DNA from 2 places in the Corynebacterium coyleae genome. Region 2 is predicted to be linked to the other one. Evidence: predicted binding sites of a transcription regulator. Region 2 holds the regulator's gene; the other holds the start of a gene.
The links. The regulator LexA, encoded in region 2, represses DNA repair genes until DNA is damaged. The targets are predictions, from matches to a motif close to CGAACANNTGTTCG.
Positions count from the first base shown of each region.

Region 1: a site for LexA is predicted at 2,916-2,929, ahead of CCOY_RS03930 (HNH endonuclease signature motif containing protein). Genes of this name have one in related genera too.

Region 1 is NZ_CP047198.1:799,728-803,621, forward strand. It holds gene CCOY_RS03925 (ATP-dependent helicase) at 1-1,330, shown strand, start outside; gene CCOY_RS03930 (HNH endonuclease signature motif containing protein) at 1,341-2,852, opposite strand; gene CCOY_RS03935 (DNA-formamidopyrimidine glycosylase family protein) at 3,061-3,870, shown strand.
Region 2 is NZ_CP047198.1:1,514,258-1,518,151, reverse strand. It holds gene CCOY_RS07385 (PTS fructose transporter subunit IIABC) at 1-140, opposite strand, end outside; gene CCOY_RS07380 (1-phosphofructokinase family hexose kinase) at 160-1,143, opposite strand; gene CCOY_RS07375 (DeoR/GlpR family DNA-binding transcription regulator) at 1,199-1,999, opposite strand; gene lexA (transcriptional repressor LexA) at 2,104-2,751, opposite strand; gene nrdR (transcriptional regulator NrdR) at 3,409-3,870, shown strand; gene hrpA (ATP-dependent RNA helicase HrpA) at 3,867-3,894, opposite strand, start outside.

The DNA of each region.
Region 1 (3,894 bases), 710 kb from region 2:
GGTGGGAGTCACGCCCGCGCTGCGGGGCGCCGACGGGGTCTACTCAGTGATCGAGCAGCTCGCCGGGGTGCGCCTGCCCGCAAGTGCTTGGGAATCACATATTTTCCCGTCGCGCGTGGGCGACTACTCGCCGGTGATGCTCGACGAGCTCACCGCCAACGGCGAGGTCGCCATCGTCGGCGCCGGCAAGGCAGGGGCGCGTGACCCGTGGATCATGCTGCTGCCCGCCGACTACGCGGCCCAACTCATGCCGCAGGTCGAGGAGCCACTGCTGTCGCTGACCCAATCCCAGGTGATGGAAAAGGTGCGCCGCGGCGGCGGGTTCCTGTTCGGCGATCTGCTTGAACCCTCGACCACCACCGAGGAGCTGCGCGAGGCCATGTGGGATCTGGTGGAGGCCGGCTTCCTCGCGCCGGATTCGTTTGCTCCGATCCGGGCCCGGTTGGCGGGCGGGAAGACCGCGCACCGGGCGCGCCGGCGGCCGCAGCGAAGCAGGGTGCGCTCGGGGCGGACCTCGTTCGCGTCGACGGTCCCGCCCGACATGGTGGGCCGTTGGTCGCTCACGCCCACGCCTGATAGCGACCCCACGCGTCGCTCGGTGGCTTTAGGGGAGTCGCTGCTGGACCGCTACGGGGTGGTCACCCGCGGTTCGGTGGTAGCCGAGGACATCCTGGGCGGGTTCGCGCTGGCCTACAAAACCTTGTCTGGTTTTGAGGAATCAGGCAAGGCGATGCGCGGCTACCTCGTGGAGGGGCTTGGGGCCTCGCAGTTTTCCACCCCGGCCACCATCGATCGGCTGCGCGGGCACCAGGACACCGACGACGTGGTGGGCTGGCCCTCCGGTGCGCGCGATCCGCAGGTGCACGTGCTGGCCGCCACCGACCCGTCGAACCCCTACGGGGCGGCGCTGCCGTGGCCGGCGCAGGGGCCGACCCGTGCGGCCGGTGCCATGGTGGTGCTTGTCGACGGCCTCTTAGCCGCCCACATCACCCGCGGCGGGAGAACCATGACCACCTTCTTCGATTTCTTCCCCGACGGGGTAGGGGACCCGATGCCGTTGGTCGTCGATGCCCTGACTCAAGCGGTCCGGGCCGGCCGCATGCAGCCGTTGAGCGTGGAAAAGCTTAACGGCGGTCCTGCCTTTTCTCTGAAAGACTTCGGGGCGACGGTGACCCACAAGGGGGCGAAGATCGGAGGGCGTGCCTCGGCACCCCCGAAGCGGCGCGGGCGCAGCATAACGGAGGCGCTGGGAGAGCTAGACGGTGCAGGGGAGGCCGACGGCAGGCCTGATTTGGGTGGCCCAGCGGATGGGCTCACCTTTGACGACTAGGGTCCAGGCTTTAGGGCCGTAGCGGCACGCGCGGTACCGGCCGGTGGGTGGTCCCCGGCGGTTGCCCCGCCATCCGGGTCCGTTTCGCCCGGATTCGGTTGACCGCCGAGTGCATGGCGGGGTCTGTGGTGTTTACGTGACGGGTGCCGTCGGCCTTGACCAGCACGGCGGTGCCGGTTGTGGGGTCGTAATCCATGTAGCCCTTGTTAAAGGAGCCGTCCCGGTGGTCATTGTTGCACCGGTGATGGGTGGGGCACAGGCCGGTGAGGTTGGTGATGTCGGTGCCGCCGTACCGCAGCCAGGAGATGATGTGGTGGGCTTCGCACTCGCTCATGGCGGTGGTGCAGCCGGCCCATGAGCACACGCCTTGGATGGCGAACATGGCGATGCGTTGCGCAACAGACGCGAGCCGTTTCGACCTGCCCAGGTGCAGCGGCACTCCGGTGAGGCCGTCGACGGTGAGTAAGAAGTCGGAGGTGCCGTCCATGCCGAGGCGCACGAGGTCGAAGGCGTTGAGCTCCACGCCGACGTTGGTTTGGAACAGGGTGGTGGCGTCGGCGTCGGCAAGATCGTCCAGCGTCACCGAGACCACCACGGAGGCGGCGCCGTTGGCGGCCTGCTCGCCGTGTTCGTATTGGCGCATGATGTCCATGAACTGGTCGTATCGGCGCTGGCCGCGGGTGCGGGGGTCGCGGTCCTGCTGGTGTTCAGCCGGGATGTTGGAGTTTGGTGCGAGCCCCTTGTCGGTGAGTGCTTTGTAGAGGGCGTAGTCGCCTGCGGTCATGTGAAGGCGCACGTCGTAGGTGCCGTCGGAGTTTTCCTTGCCCAGGGTAGCCTCGCGCTTTTCAAAGCCAGCGTTGGGGTTCTTCTTTGCGTGTGGCTTGTTCGCCTTGTCCACGAGGCGCTTCACAAACAGCCGCAGGTCCTTTTCGCTGCGTGTCTTCGCTTCCTCCATGGCGCGGGCGTAGATGCTCATGCGTTCGCCCTCGGCGGCCTTGAGCAGTTTGTCGAGTTCTCGCCGGATGATGTCCTGCTTGGCGGCGGGGACCTCGCCGGCGCGACGGCGGGCGTCCTCCTGGTCTTTGCGGCGACGCTCGGCTTCCTCGTCGGCGGCCTTGCGGGCGGCTTCTTCGGCGGCGGCGCGCTCCTCGTCGGTCGGTTCATCGCCGGCGCCAAACAGGTCCCCGAGGAAATCGTCCAGGTCGGGCTCGGGTGGCGGGGATGGCGCGAACATGGCTTTGGCTCGGGCGAGCCGGTTGTAGGCCTCGCCCTTGGAGATGCCCAACTTTTCCATGAGGTAGGCGTCCGGGTAGTTCGCGCCGACGAGTTTGCCGGCATCGGCGAGCACACAGGCGTGTGCAAAGGAGGCGTCGACGTAGGCCTTCTTATCCATAGCTTGTTCGAGGCGTGCGATGTCGCGGGCGATGGTGGGGAAGGGGAGGGACGTGGGGTCGTCGAAAAGCAGACGCAGCTGCGTCAGACTGTCGACGACCTGGTCAACGAGGCGTGATACGTCGTTCATGTCCCCTCCTTTACGTAGTTGAGGGTCAATGTATCAACGCGCCCGACGTCAAAACCGAACGTTCGAACACGCGTTCTACTGTAACTGTCTGACCAGGTGCGCTGCCGCCGCAAGGCCGAGCCGCGGATTCGCCTGGCCCACAAGCGACTCCTCCGGGCTCGGCCCAGAATTGAAAAAGTTTCCCAGAAAGCGGAACATGGGCTCCACTATGCCTGAAGGTGATTCGGTCTATCAGCTGTCTAAGCGCCTGCAGTGGATGCAAAACCGCGAAGTAACATCCACGAGCATCCGCGTCCCGCGCTATGCCACCGTCGATTTCACGGGCATGATCTGCGAGCGAGTGTGGCCGCGCGGCAAGCACCTCTTCATGCAGTTCGCCAAAGACGGTCACCAGGCGCAGATCCTGCACACGCATCTCAAAATGGAGGGCACGTGGTCGATGCACCGCGCCGGCACACGCTGGAAGAAGCCTGGTCATGCGGCTCGCGTGGTGCTTTCGCTTAGCGACGACCCCCAGCCCGACATCGAGCTCGTCGGATTTTGGCTAGGCCTCGTCCGGGTGTTCCCAGCACGCCAATACGAGCAGGAGATGGGGTATCTCGGCCCGGATTTACTCGATCCGGATTTCGACCTGGCTGAGGCAGTCAGGCGCATCGAGGCCACCCCGAACCTAGAGATTGGACGTGCGCTGCTGGATCAGCGCAACCTTGCAGGCATTGGGAACGAGTACCGCGCGGAGATCAACTTCCTCGCGGGTACGCACCCGAGGGAACGGGTGGGGGAGGTGGACGTCGAAAAGCATGTGCGTCTTGCGCGACGGCTGATGTGGGCGAATAAAGACGCCCCCGTCCGCGTGACCACTGGGATCAAGCGGGCGGGGGAGACGAGTTACGTGTTCGGCCGCAACAACAAGCCGTGTAGGCGCTGCGGCACGCTCATTGAGAAGGGATTTCTCGGCGGCGACGGCGACCTCGAGCGGGTTATTTGGTGGTGTCCGCGGTGTCAGCCGGAGCCCTGATATATTCCATTTCTGGAAAAGGGG
Region 2 (3,894 bases):
GCCTCAGCCACCGCTGCGGCATCAGTCGCACGGTCAGAATCTGCGATACGTGCAGCGAGCTGGCCAATGACATCGGAGGGAGAAATGCCAAGGTCAGCATCAAGCGTGACAAGTTTTGGCGTGATGAGAGGTTGATTCACGTTGTCTTCTTTCATGCAGTTATACGGGGAACACGTGAGTGTGTTCAAGGTCGATATCGGAAGGAGAGGGGATGCCAGTGCCCGGCAGCGACGCCGCAGCCGAGCCGTACGCCACTGCACGGCGGAGGCACTCGGCTGGTTCATCCCCGGCGATCCGTGCCATCAGGTAGCCAGCCAACGAACTATCACCAGCGCCGACGGTTGAGAGCACCGTGACTGGAGGTGGGGTCGCCGCCCACGCACCAGCGCGAGTAACTAAGCATGCACCGGCGCCGCCTAAGGTGACCAGTACTTCGTTGACCCCGTGGTCAATCAGTTTCTGTGCTGCCGAAACGATGGCGGCGTAGTCGCCCTCGGAAGCGCTGCGCTCCAATGCGCTGCCGTCGCCACCGGTGAGCCGCGCGAGCTCAAACGCGTTTGGCTTCAACACGTCCGGCGCGCTCGTATCGAGTCGCTCACCAATTGCCTGCAGCGGTGCATCGGAAGTATCCACTGCGACCAGCGCGCCAGCATTAACCCGACGGATGCGCTCCACAAGATCTGCGTACCAGTCAGTTGGGACACCAGGGGGAAGCGATCCTGCAAGAACGACGGCTTCAGCGTCTGCGACGACTGAATCTATAGCTGATTCAACGGCCGCCTTTTCGTCGTCGCAAAGCCTCGCTCCTGGTTCGTTGATCTTTGTCGTTGTTGCGTCATCTTCAACGATCGCAGTATTGGTTCGCACCGATGCCGCGATAGCAACGGGGTGAAACTGCACCGGCAGTTCACGGATGACGTCCGCAAACGGATCGGAGGGGGCACAGGGGGCAATCGCGATGGTTCGAATGCCCGCTTTGGCACACGCGTGCGCGACATTGACCCCTTTTCCACCCGCCTCTTTTCGGGTCTGGGAAATCCGCGCAACCTCACCGCGTTTAAGCACGGGGACGTTTACCGTCACATCCATGCTGGGGTTTGGGGTGAGGGTGACTACCCGCACCGTGTTCTTTGTGCTGCTCACACAACCAGTGTGTCCGATTGTATCCGTTTTTGCAACGAATCCCACACAATCGGAATTAGTGTGTGCTGGATGTCACCGGCGCAAGAACGACCTCAATATCATTGCGCTCGAGATCTTCGAGGAATGTCTCAGGTGCACCACTATCGGTAATGACGATGTCGATGGCATCGAGGGGTGCGAAACTGACAAGGTAATCGTTGCCGATCTTCGATGAATCACACAAGACCACGACCTTCTGGGCATTTGTGACCATGGCCGATTTCACGGCTGCTTCCTGAGAATCGGCGGTAGATAGGCCGTGGTCAATCGTCAGAGCATTGGTACCAATGAATGCGACATCGGCGCGGAGCAATGCCAACGTTCGAAGTGCAGTCGCACCAACTACCGCTTGCGTAATTGCACGAACTGACCCACCAAGAAGCTGTACGCCATCAAGGCCTGCGGAGGAAAGATCCAGGGCGATTGGCAGCGAATTTGTCACGATAGAGCAGTCTTGAGCGCGGGTGCCCTCGCAAAGCAACTGTGCAAAGTAACTGGTTGTAGAGCCAGAATCCAGAAAAATCGCGGCGTTGTCGTGGCGGGGGAGAAAATCCAGTGCAGCTTTCGCGATCGCGGTTTTCGCATCAGATGCCGCACGAGACCGGGCATCGAGCGGGAGTTCAGAGGTGAGAAACGCTTGGTTTGCAACAGCACCACCATGTACGCGGTGCACAATCCCATCGGCGTGAAGTGCGGTGAGGTCGCGGCGGATCGTTTCGGCAGTGACATCGAACTTTTCCGCGAGTTCAGCGACGCTCACCCTGCCTTCCACAGCAGTAAGTGACGCAATCTGGCGTTTGCGCTCCTCGGCGTACATCGCACTCCTCAAACGTTTTGGTCGGAGTACTCAGTATTTCAGACATTCATGCCCGGATGTCTGCGATTGTGTTTGGTTTGCCCCTAAAGGAGGGCAAATTCCCGCTAAAGAGTGCGGAAAACGGAAATAACACGCCCCATGATCTCTGCGCTATCGCCCTTGATTGGGGCAAACGCATCATTGTGGGGAAGGAGCCACACACCGGTGGAATCGCGGTGGAACTCTTTGACTGTCGCCTCGCCGTCAAGCAATGCAGCGACGAACTCGCCTTCCTCGGCAACAGGCTGCGAACGTACAACAACCCAGTCGCCGTTGAGGATGCCGGCATCGCGCATGGACTCTCCAACAACCTGAAGCATAAAAACGTCGCCATCACCGAGTAGGTCGCTAGGAAGTGGGTAATAGGTGTCGACGTTTTCTTCGGCCAGGATAGGTGCACCAGCTGCTATTTGTCCCAAAACTGGAACGAAACGCGCGGGAGTCGCGTCCTCGGGTGTGTCCTGCTGGGGGGTTTTGCGCTTCGGTTTGGTTGTCTGTTGCAGGTGGCGCAGATCCACGGCACGCGGCTTATTGGGGTCGCGGCGCAGGAAGCCCTTCTTCTCCAGTTCCTTGAGCTGGTATGCCACGGATGAGGTTGATTGCAGCCCGGTAGCGTCGCCGATCTCACGGATGCTTGGCGGGTAGCCGCGGAGTACAACGGCATCTTGGATGACCTGAAGGATTCGACGTTGCCTGTCTGAAAGTGTGCTCATGTCGAGATTGCCTGCGTCAGATTTTTTCTTTGCCACTGCTTTTCTTCTTTCCGCGTGTCTCTGTTTCTAGGTCTGTAGGCATAGAACCTACCAGAGAGGGCAAGTTTGTTCGATATTTTCCACTTTGGGCTAGACAGTGTTTGCTCGCTTTGCTATAAATCGAACGTGTAAGCGGAGTCGAACATACAAACGATTACATATTCGAACATGTCGAGTGCATTCGTACAGTGGTGCACGAGATTGAAGGAGAGTGAAATGTCGGTAACGATTAATCCAGCAGTGAACAGTGGGTATGGGAGCGATTGCGGTGTATCTCGGACGCCTCGGTTAGCGCAGCCGGTCGAGGTGTGGGACCTTAATCCAGGACGAGATCGTAGCGGTGTTTATAGCGGTGTTCGAACGCTTGACGTTATTGATCGAAAGGGTGAGCGTACAGAGAACCTAGGTTATGGACGTCGGGAATATGTATCTGAGGCATTCGAATCTCACCGCGAGGGCAAGGAAGGTTTCGTCTTAGCAGCGTTGCTGACTGGAGCGCTTTTAGCCGGCTCTGCGTTTGGTGGAGTGTTTAGTGATGCAAGCCAGGTGCCGGGGTCGTCCCAGCCGGTTTTCATCGCAGACTCGGAGGTGGTCCGCTAGAGGGGTAGTCTGAGCCCTATGTATTGCCCCTTCTGTCATAACGAACAGACCAGAGTCGCTGACTCCAGACTTGTCGAAGCAGGCTCTGCAATTCGCCGTCGCCGTGAATGTACAGAATGCGGTGGTCGATTCACCACTGTTGAAAACGCGGTACTCACCGTCGTCAAACGTAATGGAGTAAGTGAGCCGTTCGACCGCGACAAGCTCATCGTTGGTGTGCGGCGTGCATGTCAAGGTCGGGACGTTTCCGACGATGCACTGAAGCGCCTCGCACAAGAAGTCGAAGAAATCGTGCGTGCGCAGGGCAGCTCGCAGGTTCCTGCTCACGAGATTGGTTTGGCAGTACTCGAGCCACTTCGTGCGCTTGACGAGGTTGCATACCTGCGCTTCGCATCTGTGTATAAGTCGTTTGAAAGTGCCGACGATTTCGAGTCGGAAATCAGGCTTATGCGTCGGCGCGACCGCGAAGAATATCGCTAGCGCAGCGCATCAATTTTCTTCTCA